3 regions of the Paenibacillus sp. Y301 genome follow, and region 1 is predicted to be linked to each of the others. Evidence: riboswitches for the same ligand, from Rfam matches in the RefSeq annotation. Region 1 holds a riboswitch; each other region holds the start of a gene.
The links. Region 1 has a riboswitch for cyclic di-AMP ahead of AC1D69_RS22875 (resuscitation-promoting factor). Riboswitches for the same ligand answer to the same signal wherever they lie in the genome.
Positions count from the first base shown of each region.

Region 2: linked by a shared signal. The riboswitch ahead of AC1D69_RS16345 (3D domain-containing protein) and the one ahead of AC1D69_RS22875 (resuscitation-promoting factor) in region 1 are both predicted to bind cyclic di-AMP.
Region 3: linked by a shared signal. The riboswitch ahead of AC1D69_RS02040 (APC family permease) and the one ahead of AC1D69_RS22875 (resuscitation-promoting factor) in region 1 are both predicted to bind cyclic di-AMP.

Region 1 covers NZ_JCAIUL010000020.1:44,676-52,242, forward strand. Annotated here, with positions in the region: gene yabG (sporulation peptidase YabG) at 122-1,018, opposite strand; gene rsmA (16S rRNA (adenine(1518)-N(6)/adenine(1519)-N(6))-dimethyltransferase RsmA) at 1,107-1,991, opposite strand; gene rnmV (ribonuclease M5) at 1,996-2,538, opposite strand; gene AC1D69_RS22875 (resuscitation-promoting factor) at 2,659-3,825, opposite strand; cyclic di-AMP (ydaO/yuaA leader) riboswitch at 4,098-4,315, opposite strand; gene AC1D69_RS22880 (TatD family hydrolase) at 4,517-5,287, opposite strand; gene AC1D69_RS22885 (HD domain-containing protein) at 5,329-6,615, opposite strand; gene AC1D69_RS22890 (AbrB/MazE/SpoVT family DNA-binding domain-containing protein) at 6,914-7,168, shown strand; gene rsmI (16S rRNA (cytidine(1402)-2'-O)-methyltransferase) at 7,298-7,567, opposite strand, start outside.
Region 2 covers NZ_JCAIUL010000009.1:84,376-91,942, reverse strand. Annotated here, with positions in the region: gene AC1D69_RS16370 (alpha-glycosidase) at 1-367, opposite strand, end outside; partial or broken gene AC1D69_RS16365 (transposase) at 812-994, shown strand; gene AC1D69_RS16360 (M20 family metallopeptidase) at 1,158-2,330, opposite strand; gene AC1D69_RS16355 (ABC transporter substrate-binding protein/permease) at 2,554-4,023, shown strand; gene AC1D69_RS16350 (amino acid ABC transporter ATP-binding protein) at 4,010-4,732, shown strand; cyclic di-AMP (ydaO/yuaA leader) riboswitch at 4,897-5,072, shown strand; gene AC1D69_RS16345 (3D domain-containing protein) at 5,084-5,728, shown strand; gene AC1D69_RS16340 (YveK family protein) at 5,972-6,730, shown strand; gene AC1D69_RS16335 (CpsD/CapB family tyrosine-protein kinase) at 6,678-7,385, shown strand; gene AC1D69_RS16330 (oligosaccharide flippase family protein) at 7,392-7,567, shown strand, end outside.
Region 3 covers NZ_JCAIUL010000001.1:412,511-420,077, forward strand. Annotated here, with positions in the region: gene spoIIAA (anti-sigma F factor antagonist) at 1-352, shown strand, start outside; gene spoIIAB (anti-sigma F factor) at 349-810, shown strand; gene sigF (RNA polymerase sporulation sigma factor SigF) at 822-1,577, shown strand; cyclic di-AMP (ydaO/yuaA leader) riboswitch at 1,753-1,917, shown strand; gene AC1D69_RS02040 (APC family permease) at 2,043-3,860, shown strand; gene AC1D69_RS02045 (RNA polymerase sigma factor) at 4,068-4,586, shown strand; gene AC1D69_RS02050 (DUF4179 domain-containing protein) at 4,570-6,204, shown strand; gene AC1D69_RS02055 (stage V sporulation protein AA) at 6,399-7,046, shown strand; gene AC1D69_RS02060 (stage V sporulation protein AB) at 7,043-7,465, shown strand; gene AC1D69_RS02065 (spore germination protein) at 7,490-7,567, shown strand, end outside.

The sequences.
Region 1 (7,567 bases):
TCAGCAAATAAACCCCAAATTTAAGGAGACTGTTCGGGGTTTATTTCTTTTTTTGACAACTACTGTATGTCTTAAACCGTGTAGTACGTCGTTATTTAATTTCAACAGAGTTCTGAAAAGACTAAATTGCTGCTGGCGTTACTTTAAGCGTAGATAGATCATACAAGCGTGGTAGACCTATACGATAGCTTCCCCGGGATTCAATCCCGCCTACACCTTCAGTACCACTAATCGTATTTCCTAGGACATCATTCATATTGATAATCTCTTTAATCGACGTGAATGAGGCTTTTGCAGCTACGTACACTGGGTCCAGAGCATGAATTAGAATACGTGCTGGTGAACTAGCAAAGTTCGCTCCTGACTGGAGTAATGCTTCAAAGTGGGACTGACAAGCGCCTGCAATAATCGTAAGCGAATCTAAATGGCGATCGTACTGACGCGCTACTTGAATAGCATTTACGAAATTTTGTGAATTTTTGTAACTGTTCAGACTATAGAGATCCTGATTTCTCCTATATTTCAATACGCCATCATGGCCCGTAATGACCAAAATATCTGGTTGGACCTTTGGTAGGAGTCTATATAGGGCATCCGCCATACCTGATTCTCTGACATAGTGTCCTTCCGCCGGGACACGAAGTTGTTCATAGGCCTGAAGGCTTTTTTTTAGATAATTTGGATCACCATCCAAATGTAGAACTTTACCAGGTACTTCGAAGAAGGTAGGTTCCTTCGTTTGGCCCCAATCTCCACCCGTCTGAGAAAGATTTCGAGCAGATTGTTCTTCACGGTGGCGTTGAAGAGACGATAAAGACTCATTCGCCTTCACTTGGGCACGTTGCGTTTTCTCGCTCACGGGTGCATAGGGAACCTTCAACAAGTCTCTAATGGGGGAATCCGCCAACAGTCGGAAATCCGTCCCCTTCAGGATGGCATAATCCTGCTGTATATCTTCAATACGAAATGCAATATCACCGCCATACGATTGACGGACCACCAAATCTCCCAAATTCATCAGACATCACCCCTACCCCATGGTATGGGCAGTCACCCCTATTGGTTCATGTTTTCGGCATATTTATCACTGAAACTTGTTAAATTCCTTATACAATACCAGCCTCAAGCAATATATTACTAAGCGTTGCAAATTCCTGAAGACTGAGTGTTTCACCACGACGGGAAGGCTCGATACCTGCTTGGATCAACAAGGAATCAATACGTTCGCGCCCTCCTGTTGGAGAGAATCGGCTCTTCAGGTTATTAGAAATAGTTTTCCGACGCTGGGCAAATGATGAATGTACCACATCAAAGAAATGCAGTTCATCCTTTGCATCCACCGGTGGGTGTTCCCGAACCGTAAGACGAATGACGGCAGAATCCACATTCGGTTGGGGTATAAACACAGTGTTCGGCACAGTACAGATCAACTTTGGTTCACTATAATATTGAACAGCAATGCTAAGGCTACCGTAATCCTTGCTTCCTGGTGAGGCTGCCATGCGTATAGCAACTTCTTTTTGAATCATGACAACAATATGCTCAAGTGGGAGTTTACCTTCCAGAAGTTTCATCAAGATAGGTGTCGTAACGTAATAGGGTAGATTAGCTACTACGCTGACCTTAGATACATCTTTAAAGTTCCGCTCAAACAAATCAGGCAAGTCTACTTCGAGTACATCCGCTTGTTCTACCTGAACATGTTCATAAGGCTCCAACACTTCTTCTAATATTGGAATAAGACGTCTGTCAATCTCCACTGCTGTTACCGTACCTGCTGTTTGTGCCAACCTCTCAGTAAGTGCACCGATCCCTGGGCCAATCTCTAGAGCCCCTTTTGTGGGATCCAACTCAGCTGCATCCACAATTTTGTCTAAAATATTCTGATCAATCAGAAAGTTCTGACCTAGACTCTTCTTAAAAGAAAAACCATGACGTCTGATGATATCCTTCGTTCGCCTTGGTGTAGCAATATTGTCTAACTCATTCATATTCTTAACCTCCCTCTTCAATTTGGGCGAGGGCACTCACGAATTCATCACGCGTAATTTGAAATATAGCGAGACGCTTCAGGAACTGCTTGCCGTTACAATACCCAATTCCAAGAATGTTACCCATAGCCATTCTACGAGCAGCTGCATCAGGGTGCACCATCAGACCTGCTTGTACAAGGTCCTCCAGGTCTATCAGGCTCTCCACCCCTTCATAGGACGTATGAACCCGTGCTAATGCATGACGGATCGCTTCTGGCGATGCATTCTCTACACCAATATCACCTTTACGCGTGGCATCAACCTCGGGAATGAACGCATGCTTACATCCCTGCACACGAGATGCAATAATTTTGCGAATCCGCTCACCGGCGTGATCAGGATCGGTAAATATAATAACACCTCTACGTTCTTGTGCTAGGGCAATACGCCGTATCGTACGTGCATTAATTGCTGAACCGCCTGTTTCGATTGTGTCCGCTTCTACAGCCCTCTTAATGGCCGTAGTATCATCGCGACCTTCCACGACAATGATTTCTTTAATCATGATGATTCTTCCCTTCAAAATCCAGTATAACAACAAAAAGAAGAGGAGTTATCCTCTTCTTTAACATGACATCCATATGACCCTAATAGTATAGCATTATAACACCATTGTAAAACGTGTTTAGTTCAATTCCGGCTTGATCGGTCCAATCACATATACCGTTTTTCCGGACTTTCTTCCGAAATTACGTGCATTCTGTAAGGAATCATAATACACGTCAATTTTGTTCCCTTTTATAGCGCCGCCTGTATCTTCTGCACGACGGAAGCCAATACCTTCAATATACACCCACCACCCAATAGGGATAACTTTAGGGTCAACCGCAATGGTGCGCCCTTCTGTAACGCGTGTACCCGAAGCTGTCTTCGTACCTATTCCTGGTTCTTCAGAAGAATAGGCAGTCATAGAAACATTCTTAAGGACTTTCTTATATGTGAAATCGACTCCAGCCTTACTAGTCTTGTTATTCTGACTCACCTTTGTAACAGGGCTCTTCTTGCTGGTTTCTTTCTTAACTACTTTTGGGGATGCTATTACGACTGGCTTAGGTGCTTCTACCTTTGTACCTACAGCAATAACCTTATCTTGCCTGGTACTCCGCACTTCTTTACCAACTACCTTCATCGAGACAAACTGACCATCTTGAAATATCTTCTCGACATGATGGACAATGGCACCTGGCTGTCCATTTTGAACCACCTTAACATTTCCTTTTAGAATCGTAGGGTCTGAAGTCTTGATCACCTGAAAGGGGACTTCCTCTACGCGATCTACAATCTGTTTGTTAATCCGGACAACCTTGATATCCAATTGATTGGTAACTTTAGTTGTCAGTGCAGGAAATACCTTATCCGATTCGTTGAGAGAAACACCCATTTCCCGAATAGCCTCTTTCACCGAACCCTGCGTTGTAAGTATGGGATGGGATTTACCATCAACGGTAACATTAATTTTACTTGCCCGTTGAATTTGAACCTTATCCCCATCTTTAATTGTACCGTTCAATGCCATGGACACCTTATCTTTGGGTCCTAGTATGATGGCTTCTTCCTCAAGCATTTCTCGCAACAACGTATGATTTGTCTCAATGGCTTTAACCTGACCGTCTACCGACACATATACTTGTTTACGCGTTTGAATGCTGATTAATAAAAGAGCCATCAGGGTAATTGCAATTAAAACAATAGCTACAACAGAAATATTACGTACATATTCATGCTTCCAACGCGTTGCGTAAGTCATGCTGGATGATGATGAATCATGGGTTTCTTCATTCAAAATGCCCACTTTCCGATCCTCCTTCATAGCCTCGCCGTCTATGTAACCATATATGTAATCTGCGATTGACGTGACTATTTTAAATTTTTACAGGATACTTAACCACAAGTGTATCCTGCATCCTGTACCAGTCTGCTCGTGATGATTGTCACCCCCTGTTAAACAAGAGTATGATGACAATATTGTCTTTATTCAAAAATAAAAGAAGCCATAAGAAAGAGTTAGAGGAACTCTTTCGTGGCTTCCCGATCATGAATAGACGGAATTTGCATACACGAGGTTGCCTCTCTTCATAACGCTTACGAGGTTAGCTGTCGGGTTTGGACGAAAGAGAGCCGCCCGATCTTAGGTCTACCGCTCATGGCGGATGCCCTTGAATTCACCCCAAAGATCCAATAAAAGAAATCAAATACGTCATCCACCTGATATTTCATCAGTTTTTCTGCTCGTATTGGTTCCCCCGTTCTCCACACAATTGGAGATTTAGCGAGACTGGTTCAGGAAAATAATAAGCAATCAAAAAACGATCTACTCTTATCACTGAAAAGATAATATCGTGTTTTCATGCAAGTTGTAAAGCACTAATCAACCACAAAAATACGAATAAATAGTTAAAATATTGTAATATTATCGCTTTATATCATCATAAAACAAGTATTAGTCGCTTATTCTTCCTCTTTTGCTACATTTCCTCTCGTTTTTAACAAATCCCAAATAGTGACAGTGCATTTTGGGTAGTTATTTGGGCTAATTCTTCAATGTCAACCCCTTTAATCTGAGCAGCCGCTTCTGCCACTAACCTAACATGAGCAGACTCATTTCTCTTCCCACGATAAGGATGGGGAGTAAGATATGGGGAGTCTGTTTCGATCAATAATCGATCCATTGGAACCTGGGCTAATACCTCTTTTGGTTGCTTCGCATTTTTAAATGTGATGGGCCCACCAAATGATAAATGAAATCCCATATCAAGACACATTTTTGCCGTTTCCCAACTGCCTGAGTAGGAGTGCATCACCCCACCAACCTCGTGTGCTTTTTCCTCTCGTAAAATTCTTACCACATCTTCATGTGCATCTCTATTATGAATGACAATAGGCATGTTAATCTCACGAGCAAGTCCAATTTGCTGGCGTAGTACTTGTTGTTGAATATCTTTAGGTGAGGTATCCCAATAATAATCAAGTCCAATTTCACCAATGGCTACAACTTTCTCATGTTTACACAGGGACGCGATCCATTCCAGATCCCCTTCTTTCATCGTAATGGCATCTTGTGGATGCCATCCTACAGCAGCATAGATAAAATCATATTTCTCAGCTAGTGCCATTGTCGTCGGGATTGTCTCCCGATTAAAGCCAACATTTATCATTTTACCTACGCCATTTTTAACTGCACGTGCAATAACCTCTTCGCGGTCCTCGTCGAATTGCGGTGCGTCAAGATGAGTATGTGTGTCGAACAACATCATGGTATAACCCCCTCTTAATCTGGACAAACGCAAGCCTTTTATCAATAATCTTCAAAAATATGGGCAATAGAAGGAGAAAATAGCGATAAAGCCGCCTTCAACTTCTGTTCAGGATAATATAGGTGACATTTACCGCGATGTAGACCACTAATAGATCTTACAATTTCTGACACTTCAGAAATTTCTTTTAATTTTTCTTGTCGATCCAACAATAAAATATGTTTCTGACTCACTCCATCACTAGGATGAAATATATCGTAGGGAAGATCACTTGGGAAATCAATAACAAAGTCATAATTCGGATCTAAACCTGCTTGTATAAATGCCTGTCGAATCTCTTGAATCATGTCATTATTATCCGAATCTAATTCTACATATTTATACAGTCTACGATGCATGAATCGTTCACAGAGCTCACTTAGTATAGGATCCTGCTCCGTCACCCACTGCATAAATACAGTCAGAATGAGAGCCTCATCTAATTTCAAATATTGCTCAACATTCAATTTATCTTCAAATAAGTATATCAATGGCTTCATCATAAACTCAAATTTATATCCATTATTATATAATTCTTTTGCACGTCGAATGATTAAACGTAATACAATTTCTGAACTTCTTGTCACGGGATGAAAATACACTTGCCAGTACATTTGGTATCTTGACATAAGATAATCTTCAACAGCATGCATTCCAGATTCCTTCACCACGATTCGTTCATGATGGGGTCTCAGCATTCTGATAATCCGATCGATATCAATCGTACCGTAATTTACTCCAGTATAGTATGCGTCACGAAGCAGATAATCCATTCGGTCAGCATCAAGTGGACTAGATATGAGATTTACTACAATGGGTTTATCATAAGTTTTTGCAATGACTGAAGCAACCTTTGTCGGTAACTCAGGATCTACCTCAAATAGAATATTATTTATTTCTGTATCACCTAGAACGATGCGACATGTCCAATCCTCATGATTCATATCGAAGGCTTCTTCTATAGAGTGGGAAAAGGGACCATGTCCAACATCATGTAGCAAAGCAGCGCAAAGGGTTAGTAATTTCTCCTCTTTAGGCCATTCTGTATATTCATTTCTCTCAAATGATGAAATGATTTGCCTTGTAATTTCATAGACTCCTAATGAATGTGAGAAACGACTGTGTTCAGCTCCATGAAAAGTGAAAAAGGATGTTCCCAATTGACGTATACGGCGTAGTCGTTGAAACTCAGGCGTATTAATCAACCGCCAGATTGTCACATCTTGCACATAAATGTAATTATGAACTGGATCTTTGAATACCTTTTCTTCATTTAGAGGACACATCATAACATTTTGCCACTCCTTTGTGGGATACATCATTTAAAGGAAACGTTGAACAATGTCGAACTATGTACTATTTTGTTCATTTATGAATGGTTAAATCGACAACTGATGTAATCATTTAATACCCTTATCTTAACCCTTTTATCTTATATATCAACACTTTTTCAATATTTCAACGTCAATTTATTAAAATTTATAGGTTGACTAATTTGGGAAAGGTTGGTATTGTAATATCATTAAAACAAGAATGTTGTCGAATCGTGACATTTAGGATGAGCAATTGAGAGGAGCAAATATAATTATGATGAAATCAACAGGAATTGTAAGAAAAGTAGATGAACTTGGACGGGTTGTTATTCCGATTGAATTGCGTCGTACTCTAGGTATAGGAGAAAAAGACGCTTTAGAAATCTACGTTGATGGAGAGCGTATCATGCTTAAGAAGTATGAACCAGCTTGTATCTTCTGTGGTAATGCAGAAAACGTAATATATTTCAAAGGTAAAATTGTTTGCAACGAATGTATTTCCGAAATTCCTGTACCTGTGACAATTTAATAAAAATAGGTTATAATAGAAATAATTAATTTAGTAATTCAAACCTTTTTCATATCTCCTTAATGTCTTCCTAGCTTTGACTCAAAGCTTATGGAAGACATTTTTTTTGTTTATTTCTATAACATGATTTTAAAGCAATGAATTATAAATATCCCGCTTAGAAACGCCACGATCATTAGCTGTTTTTTTCATCGCATCTTTTTTTGAATCGCCCATTTTTTCGTAATGATTCACATGTTCCTCTATAGATAACTCCTGCCACCATGCTTCTCTCTGTGTCTTCTCTTCTTCCTGACTGGCACCTTCTACAACGATGACATATTCTCCAATAGGTGAATGTTCATCTAACCATACCAAGCAATCCTCAATACTACCCCGAACAATCTCTTCATACCTCTT
Region 2 (7,567 bases), on a different contig from region 1:
TAAACACATCGATCTCGTGTATGTAAGGAAACTCATAATAGGACCCCGCAGGTTGAGGACATTCTGTCGTAATACCATTATCCAGCATGAATACCGTGTCTATGCCATCGGTTACACGAAATATATAACATAATCGTTTATATTTTGGGCGAACAGCAGCCTCCCAATAGTCAAACATATCATCAGATGCCAATTTCTCCATAGTAATCTCAAAATAAGTTCGATCCCAATCGTATTTATCCCCAGTCAATGCGACAACGGTATCAACGTCATTGCGCTTCGTGCGAACACGTAAATGGATCGTTGAGGGATCATAAGCGTAAGCCCACTTATCTCGTGCAACATGATACAAGGCTTCCAACAACATGACAACACCTCCTCAACCTTTTGGAATTAGTAACCAATTTAGGCTATTTTGTACCAAGTGATGATGGAAATAGGCGGGCGAATGTCATATGTTATGAAGAAAATGTAGAATATGTGCGAAAAGGAGGGTGCCCAAAAAAATAGGTGTTCTGCGAGAACGCTCCGCGAACGGACCGTTTCTCCAATCGCTGTGGTCTCCGAATTTCTGAATTGAAACTCTCAGCGGTTGAAATTTAGAGACAGCATATGCTTTCGAAATAGCTTTCCTTTGGAAAGCTTGTAGGTGACCGCTATCGCTTTTACGAAATCGTTCCGTCCTCTGCGCTAATTTAAGCACATTCTTTAACTTTTCAAACGAAAACAACAAATGAAATCGTCCTTTTTGTTTAAATGGAAGTACCATTAACAATTCACACGGGAGTGGATTTCTTTATACATTCAATATAGTTATCATCCCAAAATGCTCACGAAGGTTATTGTTTAGGGATACACTCAGCGTATTTATTTTTCTCGTCTACTAGATAAAACCTCCATTGATGTGGTTGGCGGGACAAAAACGCCCAGATTTCCGGACCCCAGCAATCGCTTTTATTCAAAGCGAATGAAGGATGTGCTTGAAACGGTATTTTACTGTTGTGCTTCAGGTTCTGGTAATGCTGTAACAAGCAAAGCCAAATAGCAGCTCAAGGATAAAACGCCTTGAGCTGCTATTTTGTGTGTATAGTATTTTTTTGATAAGTTGGCTACCTCATCAAAAGATTTTCAATTTACGGTTTACCCTAAAAATTTAACTATTGTTGTCTTTGTTGGAACTCCGATTGAATCTGTGCAAGTAACTCTGGCTGGGTGATAACGTCATATGCTGTTCCTGCTAATGCCTTCGCAGCTAGAATCATGCCATCTAATGCCAGATCTTCCATAGCAAGATCACGGAATTCTGGCGTATGAAGCATGTGTTTCTCATTAATAATCTTAATATAAGGATGAATAGATGGACAGCATAAGGATACATTACCTAAATCCATGGAGCCGTGATCATCACCTGTTTGGATGTCCTCTTGGTTAATTCCCAATGCTACTAGGTTGGACGTAAATGTATCAGACAGGTGCTCGTTTGTAATCATTTCATCATAGGATGTTTCATAATTTGAAATGTTTACACGACAGCCTGTTTGTAGTGCCGCACCCTGTGCTATTTGTTGCACGCGATCTGTTAAGATGTTCAGTTCTTTACGTGTAGCTGCACGAACGTAGAATTGAGCAGAAGCATAGTCTGGAATGATGTTAGCAGCTTGTCCTCCATGATTAATAATCCCGTGTATACGTACACTGCTTTTCACTTGTTGTCGGAAAGCGTTAACCCCATTAAAAGTTTGAATGACTGCATCAAGGGCATTTACTCCTTCATGTGGACTCGCTGCAGCATGGGATGACTTACCATAAAATTCAAATTGTATAGCATCCATAGCAAGAGATTGTCCTGATTTCTCGAATGCATAAAAAGGATGAGTCATCAACGCCACATCACAATTGTCAAAAAGCCCAGCAGCAGCCATTGGAACTTTTGCACCACGTGTTTCTTCCGCTGGAGTACCAAATACACGAATGGTTCCTCCAATAGTATCAATCACGGATTTAAGACCAACAGCAGCTCCTAGACTCATCATACAGATCAGATGATGACCGCAAGCATGTCCAAGTCCTTGTAGTGCATCATATTCACATAACAAGGCTATGGTAGGACCAGGCTTATTAGATGAATAGGTACCGATGAATGCTGTTTCAATACCGAGTATCGGAGCCTCAACGGTGAATCCGTGATAGGTAAGTTCTTCTTTCAATCGAGCAGAGGCCAGTAATTCTTCATTTCCGAGTTCCGGATTTGCACCGATATATAATGAAATTTCTTTGAAGCGCGAAGCAAATTGATCTATTGTGTTGGAAATCGTGCTTTTAGTACTCATTAGGGCAACTCCTCTGTGTGTATGAAGATTTAACAATGCTCTATATTATAACATGAATTTTTTTGTAGAGTCTATGCATCAGAATTGTATGATTTTGTATCAAAATGTTAGGAAAACCTTGGTTGCCAATGGAATGTCATTGCATAATCATGCATTTTGACTTATGATGGTTTATGTTCTGTATAAATATTATAAGTGTAAAAAAGTAAGGGGAGAAAGAAAGTTGAAGAAAATAACTCGTATGATTGTTTTTCTACTAAGCACTATCATCTTGATAACAGCGGGTTTTCACACGACACAAATGGTTAGCGCCGAAGAGGGAACAGCTAAAAAGTTGGTTCTGGGCACAAGCGCTGAGTTTGCACCGTATGAATTCCACAAAACAATAGATGGGCAAGACCAAATTGTTGGTTTCGATATATCTATAGCTAAACGGATTGCAGAAGATATGGGAGCCGAGTTAGTTATTGAGGATATGGCATTTGATAGCCTACTATCTGCGCTACAGAGCGGTAGAGTAGACTTTGTTATCTCAGGAATGACACCAACAGAAGAACGTCGTAGAAGCATCGATTTCTCTGATAACTATTATAAAGCGCAACAGGTTATGATCGTTAGAGCAGAAGATAAAGATAAATATCCAACCATGAAGGATTTTGAGAACGAGAAAATTAGTGTCCAAAAGGGTTCCATTCAAGAAGGAATTGGCCAAAGCATTCCAGGTGCACAACTGACTTCTTTGGATAAAATCCCAGATATCATATTACAGCTTCAGACGAAACGTGTTAATGCTGTTATTGTAGAAGACACGGTAGCTCAAGGTTATCTTGACTCAGAGATGGTTCTATCCGAAGCTGTCCCAGATAATTCTGAGTCCCAAGCAGCCATTGGTATTAAGAAGGGGAATGTTGAGCTTCTGAATGCCGTTAATGAATCGCTTGCTCGCATGAAGAGTGAAGGTGCTATTGATGAAATGGTTAAAGAAGCAAGTCTATTAGCAGCAGGTAACGCGGATCTGAAAGAGGATTCAGGAAATATTTTTACTACGGCTTGGGAATATCGTAGCTACTATGCAAAAGGGATCGGATATACCCTCTTATTATCCGCACTAGGAGTATTATTTGGTTTCATTATTGGATTATTCATTTCTTTATTACGGATGACAAATATTCGAATTGTGAAGTGGTTAGGAACAGCATATGTAGAGATATTGCGTGGTACTCCTATGCTTGTGCAGCTCATGATCATCCATTACGGACTAGCTTTAACGTTAGGGATTAACTTTTCACCGCTACAGTCCGGTATTATCACATTATCCATCAATAGTTCTGCTTATCTAGCTGAGATATTTAGAGCAGGGATTCAAGGTGTGGATCGAGGACAGATGGAAGCTGCTCGGTCACTTGGAATGCGACGTGGAACGGCGATGCGTCATATTATTTTGCCTCAAGCATTTAAAGCTGTTCTTCCAGCGATCGGTAACGAATTCATTACCATTATTAAAGAATCATCGATCATCTCGGTTATTGGGATGGTAGATATTATGTACCAAGCAGGTGTAGTTAAGAACATAACGTATCAAGGTCTTAGCCCATTCATTATTGCTGCGGCCATTTATTTTGTACTGACATTTACTTTATCTAAGATTCTGAATCGCGTTGAAAGGAAGTTGAGTGCTAGTGATAACCGTTAAAGATCTTCATAAATCATATGGAAAAGTAGACATTCTCAAGGGGATCGATTTGTTCGTCAATAAAGGTGAAGTCGTCGTTGTCATTGGTCCTTCTGGTTCTGGTAAAAGTACCTTACTTCGTTGTCTAAATCTACTTGAGCAACCGACATCTGGTGAGATTCTGTTCGAAGGGGAGTCTATTACGGCTCCGAATCATGATATCAATGCAACGCGTGAAAAAATGGGAATGGTGTTCCAGAACTTTAACCTTTTTCCACATAAAACCGTGGGCCAAAATATTACGATAGCCCCACTTACGGTTAAAAAGCAGTCTGCAGCTGAAGCTGATCTCATTTCTGAGAACCTTTTGCAAACCGTCGGCTTGTCGGACAAAAAGGATGTATACCCTAATCAACTATCAGGTGGACAGAAACAGCGTATAGCGATTGCACGCGCACTGGCGATGCAACCTCACGTCATGTTGTTTGATGAGCCAACTTCGGCACTAGATCCTGAAATGGTAGGCGAGGTTCTCGAAGTTATGAAGAAACTTGCCTTCGAAGGCATGACGATGGTCATTGTGACCCATGAAATGGGATTCGCACGTGAAGTTGGGGATCGGATTCTATTCATAGACGAAGGTCGCATTTCGGAGCAGGGTTCACCTGAAGAGGTATTTGGTAATCCTAAGAACATACGTACCAAGGAATTTCTTAGTAAAGTATTGTAAAGTAGACTTGAACTAAACTCATGAATTAAAGTGTAATTAAGCAGGCGTAAAAGTGACATATTAGTCATTATTACGTCTGTTTTTTTGTGCGAAAAAGTCGCGATTCTCTGTTGTTAAAGTACTGTTGTCAATTATTACATATTTTCTGGTTACAAAATTGTGATATATTTGTTGAGCCAAAACTTTCAAAGAGAAAGTGTGGGGGATGTAATAGGCGTGTACAAGAACAACGGGTAACCGTTCTTCGCACCTTGGGGTGAATCGCACAAGTTCGTGTGCGTAGGGTTGACTCCCAATCCGAATCCGACAGCTAACTTCGCAGGCATTAAAAACAAGGAGGAACATAACACAATGAAATTCAGAAAAATGAAAATGATAGTAGCGGCGATGGGTGTCGCATTGGTCGTTCAAAATACACCGATTCATGCTGATGCTGTACATATCACCAAAGACGGAGATACGTTCTACAAACTATCTCAACAATATGGTGTAAATCTTGATAAGTTGATCAATGCCAATCCGAATGTGAAAGCAAACAATATCCATGTTGGAATGAAATTAAACATACCAACGGTGCAGAACACAGCATCCGCTGCTCCTGTGAAATCGGCAGATTCTAACCTAGTCGTATCTTCAGATCAGAAAGTAGTAGAAGCTTGGGGTAAAACCTTTAGCTATAGTAAAACAGTTCAGGTCAAAGCTACAGCATACTCAGCTGCTGCAAGTGAAAATGGGAAATGGGGAGCCGTTGATTATTTCGGAAATCCTCTTAAACTAGGTACGATTGCAGTAGATCCTAATGTTATTCCTATGGGAACGAAAGTATTAGTTACTGGACATAATCATAGTAATCTTCCTAACGATGCCTTTATTGCTACAGCAACCGACGCAGGTTCTGCTATCAAGGGTAATCGAATTGATATATTTATTCCTGGAAGCCAGAAAAGCGTAAGTTCATTCGGGTTTCAACAAATTAAATTGTATGTAATTAAATAGAATGTTTTAGAGATTAAGATAAGAAAGAGACCGAGAACCAGAAATATGGGTTCTCGGTCTTTTTTTTTATCTGGATTACTAACATGGTAAAAGGGAGATAGAGTTATCCTTTCACTAGTATAATCCGAAAAATTTAAATTTTTCATCATGCTTTGGACATATGTTGGGAGAAAGAGAATATGAATATACAATCATATTTTTATAGAGGATAGAAATACATTAACTAGTTAGGAGAAATAATCGATGGAGTTCGAACTAGGGAGCATTTTGAAACTAGTGAAACGTAGGTTGCTGTTTATCATTGTGTTGTGTATTACTGCGATGGGACTCGCCAGTTTCGTCAGCTATTATGTGTTGAAACCGAAATACGAGGCAACAGCGTCTATTCTTATTCAGGGGGACAGGCAAGAGAAAGCAATTAATGACATCATGGCAGGACAAAAGCTGGTAACAACTTACGGGGAGATCATCCGAAGCAGTAGGATAGCGGAAGAAGTCGTTAGAAGGCTCGAATTAAAGATGACACCGGAAAAACTGCTCGAACATGTCAAGACAAGAACCAATAGTGAGTCACTGTTAACAACCGTTATTGTGACGGACTCGAACGCACAACAGGCAACGGATATCGCGAATGGTTTCGGGGAGGCATTCAACGGGAATATACAATCCATTATGGGGGTAGAGAATGTTGTACTTCTCGACCGGGCGAAGGTTCCTACCGAGGCTATATCGCCTAAGCCACTATTCAATTTGGTGGTCGCATTTGGACTAGCGCTGATTGCCGGGATCGCCATTTCTATTTTAAAGGAATTGATGGATAAGACCGTGAACAGCGCCAAAGACATTCAGCTTGATCTGCAACTTCCTCTTCTAGGTACGGTGGGTAAATTGAAGTTACGTAAACGGCGGGTACGGACGAAAGCTAAATCAGTTGAAGGAGTTATTAGACATGAAGAAGAGAGTGCCAAAGCTATATTGCCTGGAACAACCGAAATCAGCTAATGCATCTATTTTTCGAACTATTCGATCCAATATTCGCTATACCCGAGTAGGTGGAGAAATTCGGTCGTTATTAGTCACAAGCTCTCTTCCAGAGGAAGGGAAGTCGACATTGGCCATGAACCTAGCTATATCGATGGCAGAGACCGGTAGGTCTGTGTTACTGATGGATGGGGACCTGCGTACGCCAACCGTACATAAGGCATTTGATCTTCCCAATTCGGTTGGGTTGAGCAGCATTCTGGTTGATCAAACTCGGCTGGAAGATTGCATTCATTCTATAAAATATTCAAGGGGACTTTCTGTGCTGACTTCTGGGCCTATCTCACCAGATCCGGCTGAATTACTGGGCTCCGAGGGGATGAAGGATTTATTTGCGGAGCTGAGCGAGCGGTGGGATACAATCGTCATCGACTCTTCATCTGTGCTAATCCCATTCTCGGATGCACTGACTTTGGCCAGGATGGCTGAGGGGGTACTGCTTGTTGTGAAATCTGGAAAAGTGTTGCTGAAGCACACGAGTTCTGCCAAACAGTTGCTTGAGCAACAAGGGGCTCATGTACTAGGAGCAGTGCTGAATCAGAGGAAAAGTAGTAGACGTGAGAAGATCCGAAGTGAGGATTTTGCCGATTGGGCTTCATCTTCAGGAATGGTGTGACGTATCATGTCATTTGCCTCTCTTCGTTATTTATTCGGAAACATCACTTACGCAGGATCTCAGTTCATCATTGTGATACTACTCAATAAATTCGGATCACCAGAAATCGTTGGGCAATATTCGCTTGGACTTGCGGTTACTGCGCCGATCTTCATGTTGTCTCATCTACATCTTCGATCAGT
Region 3 (7,567 bases), on a different contig from region 1:
GAATCTTCAAATGGAAATGGAACATCACCGTCAAGTACTCATCGTCCGTTTCACAGGAGAACTTGATCATCATACTGCAGATCATGTTCGTATGAAGCTAGATGAAGCGATTCATAGTAAGCAGACCGATCATATTGTTCTAAGTCTGAAAGATCTGCAGTTTATGGATAGTTCAGGTATAGGCGTTATTCTTGGAAGGTATAAGTTGATTAAGAGCAAGGGTGGCAAGATGGCTGTATGTGATGTCACTCCACCCGTGTATCGTTTGCTGGAGATGTCGGGAATGTTCAAGATTATGCCTATCTATGAAAGCGAGAGCCATGCGCTCTCAAGTCTGGAGGTTGTGTCATGAGTGAAGAACAGACTCTAGCTCATAATTTCATGACGTTGCAGTTTGCTGCCAAGTCGGAGAATGAATCATTTGCTCGAGTTACCGTCGCCGCATTTATATCACAACTTGATCCTACAATGGACGAGCTTAGTGATTTGAAGACAGTCGTATCGGAAGCAGTAACCAACTGTATCATTCATGGATATGATTCTGATACTACAGGAATCGTGACCATTACAGCTGAGATCAAAGGGGACACAGTGACAATAACGGTGGAAGATCGTGGACAAGGCATAGAAGATCTAGATCTTGCTAAGCAACCACTATATACTTCTAAGCCTGAGTTAGAAAGATCAGGAATGGGATTTACCATTATGGAGAATTTCATGGATGAATTTGAAGTCTCTAGTGAATCCGGATTTGGCACGTCGATTAGGATGAAGAAGAGGATTGAATCCAAGAAAGCTTTATATAATTAGGGGTTGGACGTATGGATGCTGATGTTAAGAAAGCTTCGCAAACCTACTTGGAAGATTCGGAAGTCAAACGCCTTATTGCACTTAGTCAATCGGGGGATAATGTTGCCCGGGATACACTGGTGAACTGTAACATTCGTCTCGTCTGGTCGGTAGTACAGCGGTTTATGAACCGCGGATATGAGCCGGAGGACTTATTTCAAATTGGGTGTATCGGACTTTTGAAATCCGTTGATAAATTTGATCTGAGTTATGACGTTAAATTCTCTACCTATGCCGTTCCTATGATTATTGGAGAAATCCAACGTTTCTTACGTGATGACGGAACTATTAAAGTGAGCCGTTCTCTGAAAGAAATGGCGAATAAGGTTCGTAAAAAGAAGGACGAGCTCTCAAAGGTATTAAATCGACTGCCGACGATTAAAGAAGTAGCAGACGATCTTGGAGTTACACCAGAAGAAGTTGTATTTGCACAGGAAGCTAACAAGCCTCCAACTTCAATTCATGAGACTGTCTACGAGAATGATGGAGATCCCATTACCTTAATGGATCAGATTGCAGATGAATCTCAAGATAAATGGTTTGATAAACTGGCACTTAATGAGGCAATAGAGGGACTATCTGAACGAGAGAAGCTCATCGTCTACCTACGTTATTATCGAGATCAGACACAGTCTGAGGTCGCTGGTAGACTGGGAATCTCCCAAGTGCAGGTATCTCGATTGGAGAAGAAGATCCTTCAGCTCATCCGTGACCAGATTGCTCAATAGCCAACCATGTAATGATCAAGAAACCTGAGATAGTTGTCTCAGGTTTTTTTGATTTTATTGAAAAAAATAAGAAAAGAAATATTTCGAAATAATTCACAAAAATTTCATTAATTTTCATATGATTTCATATATACAGTTTGGTTCGAGCGGATTATAATTAGCTCTCGTAATAGGATTTGTTCGAGCGCTGAATTTTCTGAAAAGGAAAAGCGGGGGAACCAAAACATTGGAAATATACCAATGGGGTGAATCGTAATCAGACTAAAATAAGTTTGATATGTAGGGCTATTCCACAGTCCGAATCCGACAGCTAACCTCGTAAGCTTTGGTGGGTTTGATCATACTTTTAACTTTACGGAATTCTTCTGTAAGGGTATTATGTGTGTACAAAAACCGCAAAGCTAACCTTCCCTAAAGTAGCGTACAACATAGATGTTACAAGTTGCTTATGAAGGGGTCTTTAAGATGGTTAGCAAGGTTAAACGTGTCCTGATCGGACGTCCCATGAAATCAAATGAACTTGATCATGAGAAATTAAGTAAATTTAAAGCACTAGCTGTTCTGTCATCAGATGCTTTGTCATCCGTTGCTTATGGTACGGAACAGATTCTAATCGTACTAATGGTGGCTGGTTTCTCCGCTGCATGGTACTCCATTCCAATTTCATTAGCTGTACTAGGACTTTTAGCTATTCTTATTTTTTCTTACAGACAGACCATATTTGCTTACCCTATGGGTGGAGGAGCATATATTGTCGCAAAAGAAAACTTGGGTGTTCCTATGGGACTCATGGCAGGTGGATCATTACTTGTCGACTATATTCTTACCGTAGCAGTAAGTGCATCGGCTGGAACGGATGCCCTTACATCAGCGTTTCCATATCTTCATGATTATAGCGTCGTTATTGCTATTTCGGTCATATTAATTCTAACGCTTATAAATTTACGAGGTGTTACAGAGGCAGCTTCATTTATAGCTTTTCCCGTATACTTGTTTGTCATTTCGATATTTGTTCTAATAATTTCTGGTGTGATTAAGTATGCAACAGGCAATGTTCATGCTGCGATTCCGGAACTAGGTTCGGCGGTATCTAATATAAGTTTATTTATACTTTTAAAAGCCTTCAGTTCAGGGTGTTCGGCACTAACCGGGGTCGAAGCGGTATCCAATGCCATTCCGAATTTCAAACAACCCGCTGAGAAGAATGCAGCTAAGACGTTGGTAATGATGGGCGTTATTCTGGCAGCGATGTTTACCGGAATAAGTCTGTTGGCGTACTGGTATGGTATAACCCCTGATCTTAAAGCGACAGTTGTATCGCAGATTTCACAATCCGTATTTGGTCGTGGTGTTCTGTATTACGGAATACAAGGGATTACAGCAGTTATTCTCTTCCTTGCTGCGAATACGGCATATTCTGCGTTTCCACTACTCTCATTTATGTTAGCTAAGGATAAGTTCATGCCTCATATGTTTATGGTTCGTGGGGATCGTCTGGGGTTCTCAAATGGGATTATTATTCTTGGCGTTATGGCTTCTGTACTTGTAGCGGCTTTCCATGGTGATACAGGAAGTTTGATTCCGTTATATGCGGTTGGCGTATTTATTCCGTTTACACTTTCTCAACTGGGGATGATGATTCATTGGCTTAAAAAGAAGCCCTCTGGATGGATACATCGCTTTATTGTAAATACGGTGGGTATGATTACAACGTTATCGATCACGCTTATTTTTATTTTCACCAAATTCTCGCATATATGGATGGTGTTCATATTCCTACCGTTAGTTATGCTTCTCTTCAAACGAATCCATCGGCATTATATGAATATAGCAGATCAACTACGTATTCGGCTTGATGTGGATAAACCGGTTATCAAAGGTAGCACATTTTTGGTTCCCGTCTCTGGCGTTACGCGTGTCGTACTTAATTCTATCAGTTATGCGCGTTCTTTATCGGACAATGTCGTTGCAGTATATATTGGCTTCGATGAAGAAGAGATTCACAAGATGGAACAGAAATGGGCCGAATGGAATCCAGGTGTACGGTTAATTGTTCTGCGTTCACGGTATAGAAGTGTGATTAAACCCCTTCTTCGGTTTATAGAAACAGTTGAATGGAAAACAGCGGCAACCGATCATATTACAATTGTGATTCCGCAGTTTATTACCAAGCATTGGTGGCAAAATATATTACACAATCAATCAAGTTTGCTGATTCGTACTTTTTTGGTTAATCAGAAGGATATTGTGATTACAACGGTCCCGTATCATTTAAATAAATAGATTCATTTACAGGAGGTTGTCCCATTGGCTATTGACCTAGCTAGGGGCACCTCCTTTTTGCATATCTACTAATATATTGGCTGCACAAAAATGAGGACAAGAAGTTGCTCATAGACAGCCTATAACGAGTTGTAATGTATAATGAACGATTATTGGTTGTTAAACGTCATATAGTCGAGAAGATTATGAGGGATGTGTATTTCGGAAATGAACGACCGCGAACTATTCGAGACATACAAGGAACAGGTATACAGTCTCTGTTATTACATGATGCATAACCGTTCAGATGCTGAGGACATGTGTCAGGAGGTATTTGTCAAAGCGATACTAACGGACAGATCGCAAGTAAGAGAGATCAAACCGTGGCTGTTGAGGATCGCCTCTAATGAGTGTAGTAGTGTACTCAGAAGACGCAAGAATGGCTGGGCTAAAGAATTGAGTGCGTATTTACGCTCACGTCCCTTCTTATCCAATCCAGTAGAAGAGAGTTATGATCAACGAGAAACCAAAGTGGAGTTCTATAAGTTATACAGCATGCTCCCTAATAAGGTACGGATGGTATTTACGCTACGTTATGTGAACGAATTGACGGTACCGGAGATTTCTGCCGTAATTAACGTTCCTGAAGGTACAGTGAAGTCTAGATTGAATCGGGGTCTGAAGCTTTTACAAAGCATAACTGCTGCCCAAGTAAAGGAGATGATTGGAAATGGATCGAAGACATGAATGCGAAGTAGATGTAAACTCACAACCGAATTATGATACGATGTGGACCGCAATTGAACAGGAAGTGTCCAAGCGGAAATCAGTGATGGAGCAGAACTCTACATATCGCAGAAGAAAGTTCGTGCCTGCAACCATCGTTATCCTTTGTTTTATGGTTATTGCCGTTCCTGCCTTCGCAGGTGTAGCGTTGAATTGGGATAGCCTCATAGGGGGAAAGAGTGTAAACAATGCGTTAGATAATGGTGTTGGACAACGCTATGACCTAAGTGTGACTAGCGCGGGTGTCTCAATGAGTCTTAATGGTGTCGTAACGGATGGGGAGAAGATGAAAGCTCTCGTTACGCTCGACCTGAAAGATGATCCTACTGCATTTGATGTAGTCGAACTAGAGAATACTTACATTGCTGACGAGTCTGGTATAAAGGAAAAAGTGAGTGGATATTTAAACTATGATAAAGCGAGTGGAAAATTCCTCGGTATTTATGAAACTAAGGACAACTTACAACATAATAAGAAGAAATATACGTTGGAGGCTGAAAATCTTGTTTTTTATCAAAATAAAGACATTCCTTTGAAATCAGGTCATCAAGTTGGTGATCTAATTTCTACGGGATCAAATCAATATACTAATATTCACATCCAATCGATTACAGAGTTCAAAAATAAGCTCGCAGTACGTTATAATGTTTCAGCTTCCTCGTCAGATCAGGGAAAGGGCGGTCCGTACCTATTCATTAAGACAAAGAACGCAGAAAAAATTCAGGGCAGTTCAACCTACCTACCACATGATGGTTCAGATTTACTCATAGAGCAGGTGTTCAACTTATCCAAAAAAGAATGGGATGCTGCGGAACTTCATTTTGGTTACATGGAGGAAATAAAGCGGGTTGCTGGTACATGGAATTTTGCTTTTGAAGCGGACGGTAAAAAGGCGAGTACTGCGATTAATACACGAGAATTGCTATCGAATACCGATTTGCAATCAAAGACGGGAATCAAGTTGGAAAAACTCGTCATTACACCACTGGGAATTCTAGTTCATTTCCAAGAAGATGAGTCGTTGAAACGATTTAAAGATGGCAGTGGAGTTGTGTGGTATGACACGGTACGCATGGTTGTTGGGGACAAAGAGATCAATGGATACGTCAACAGAATTGGAGACGATCCAAGTATGAATAAAAGTGTGTACAAATTCGAATCAACGCAATGGTATAAAGATTGGTCTCTTGTTCCGATGAAGCTTATCTTGAAAGATCCTATTGTCTCGAAACGGGGTAAATCTAGTGATTGGATTACTCTAAGCAAACCGGTTGAGAAGAAGCAGTATTCCGTTTTAAAGTTGGAAGGCTACGATATCCGATTAACTTACTACATGGAGGATAAAGACTTGATCGTTGAAACTGAATCCGATTCATCTGAATTCAAAGGGATCGGCCAAACCATGATACGCGTTGAAGGTAAAAGGGTTTTAGCTGAATCATCTCCGAGCGGACCAGAACCTATCGGTAAAAAAGTGGAAAGGTATAAGAGTATAGCGCTGGATGGAAAGATAGAGCTTACCCCTTTATTTTATAGATACAGTGATCCAGGACTGGAAATGGAAATAAATCTGAATTAACTGTAGATAAGAATGAAAAGGATAGCGTCATCAGATTTCTTCTGATAACGCTATCTTTTTTGTGTTTTTATGATTCAGCTATTCAAAAACAAGAGATGATGGAAGAAAAACGTATATTCCCAATTCATCTTGACTAAAAATCGCAGTTATTTACCATACTAACGATAATTTAGCAGATATAGGAGTGATTTGTGATGACGCAGAATTCCGCTCCCACGGTCTATCTTCAGCTGAAAAAGCGTGTCCAGATCTCACGGGGGAAGATGATAAGACTTGGAGATATTGCTCATATTCTGTGTGAGCCAGAATGGGAAAAGGTACTATCTACATTAGAATTAGTTCTTCCCCTTTCAAAGGATGGAAACATGCTTGTGATGGATTTAATGCGAATTATACCTCAAATTAAGAAAGTTATCCCAAATGTGTTTATTGAATCTATCGGATTACAACATGTCATTGTAGAAATTGTACAGAAGCCTAAAAAGCCATCGATTCCGCTGTTCATTCTTGTGTGGCTATTATTATTTTTTGGCTCCGCACTGACGATTATGAATTTTCATGCGGACGTGAACATGATGGAAGTGCAGATTAGGGTTGTTGAGATGGTAACGGGTGAACGCGATGAACATCCGTATCTTTTTCAAACCGCTTATTCACTAGGGATAGGGTTCGGGATGACGGTATTTTTCAATCATTTGTTTAAGAAAAAATGGAATGAGGAACCTACACCACTAGAAGTTGAAATGTTTCTTTATCAGGAGAACATTGATCAATTTGTCGTGGCTGAAGAGTATAAGAAGGTTAGAACGATAGAGCAGAAGCAGGATGAAAGCCCATCATGATTATCATGACTTGGTTTATAGAAATATTGTTAGGGATCGCAGGTGGTATAGCTGTTGGTAGTGGGGTTATTGCGTTTATTCTGGTTCTAGATATTGTTCCTAGACTTGCGCAATTAACGTTGTCCTATAACAGAGTTCATTGGTATGAAGGTGCTTTAATCGCAGGTTCTTTAGTTGGAACAGTAAGTGATTTCTGGAACTGGAAAGGGTCATTTAATCCGTTAGTGGGTCTGATTATAGGATTGTTCTTTGGCGTATTTATAGGTCTTCTTGCAGCGGCATTAACAGAAGTATTAAATGTGCTCCCTATACTAGCTAAACGTCTCCACATGAAGAACTACTTGTTAGGTTTGTTAATGGCGATGATTGTTGGGAAAGTAGCAGGTTCACTTTTTGATTGGTATGTGTTCAGGAGATAGATATCGTAGAAGGAGTGAGTTCATATGCCCAAAGAAGAATCGGAAAACAATAATAAGGAGAACGAGAAGAAGGGGAATCCGGAGGAAAAACAACTTCAGCAC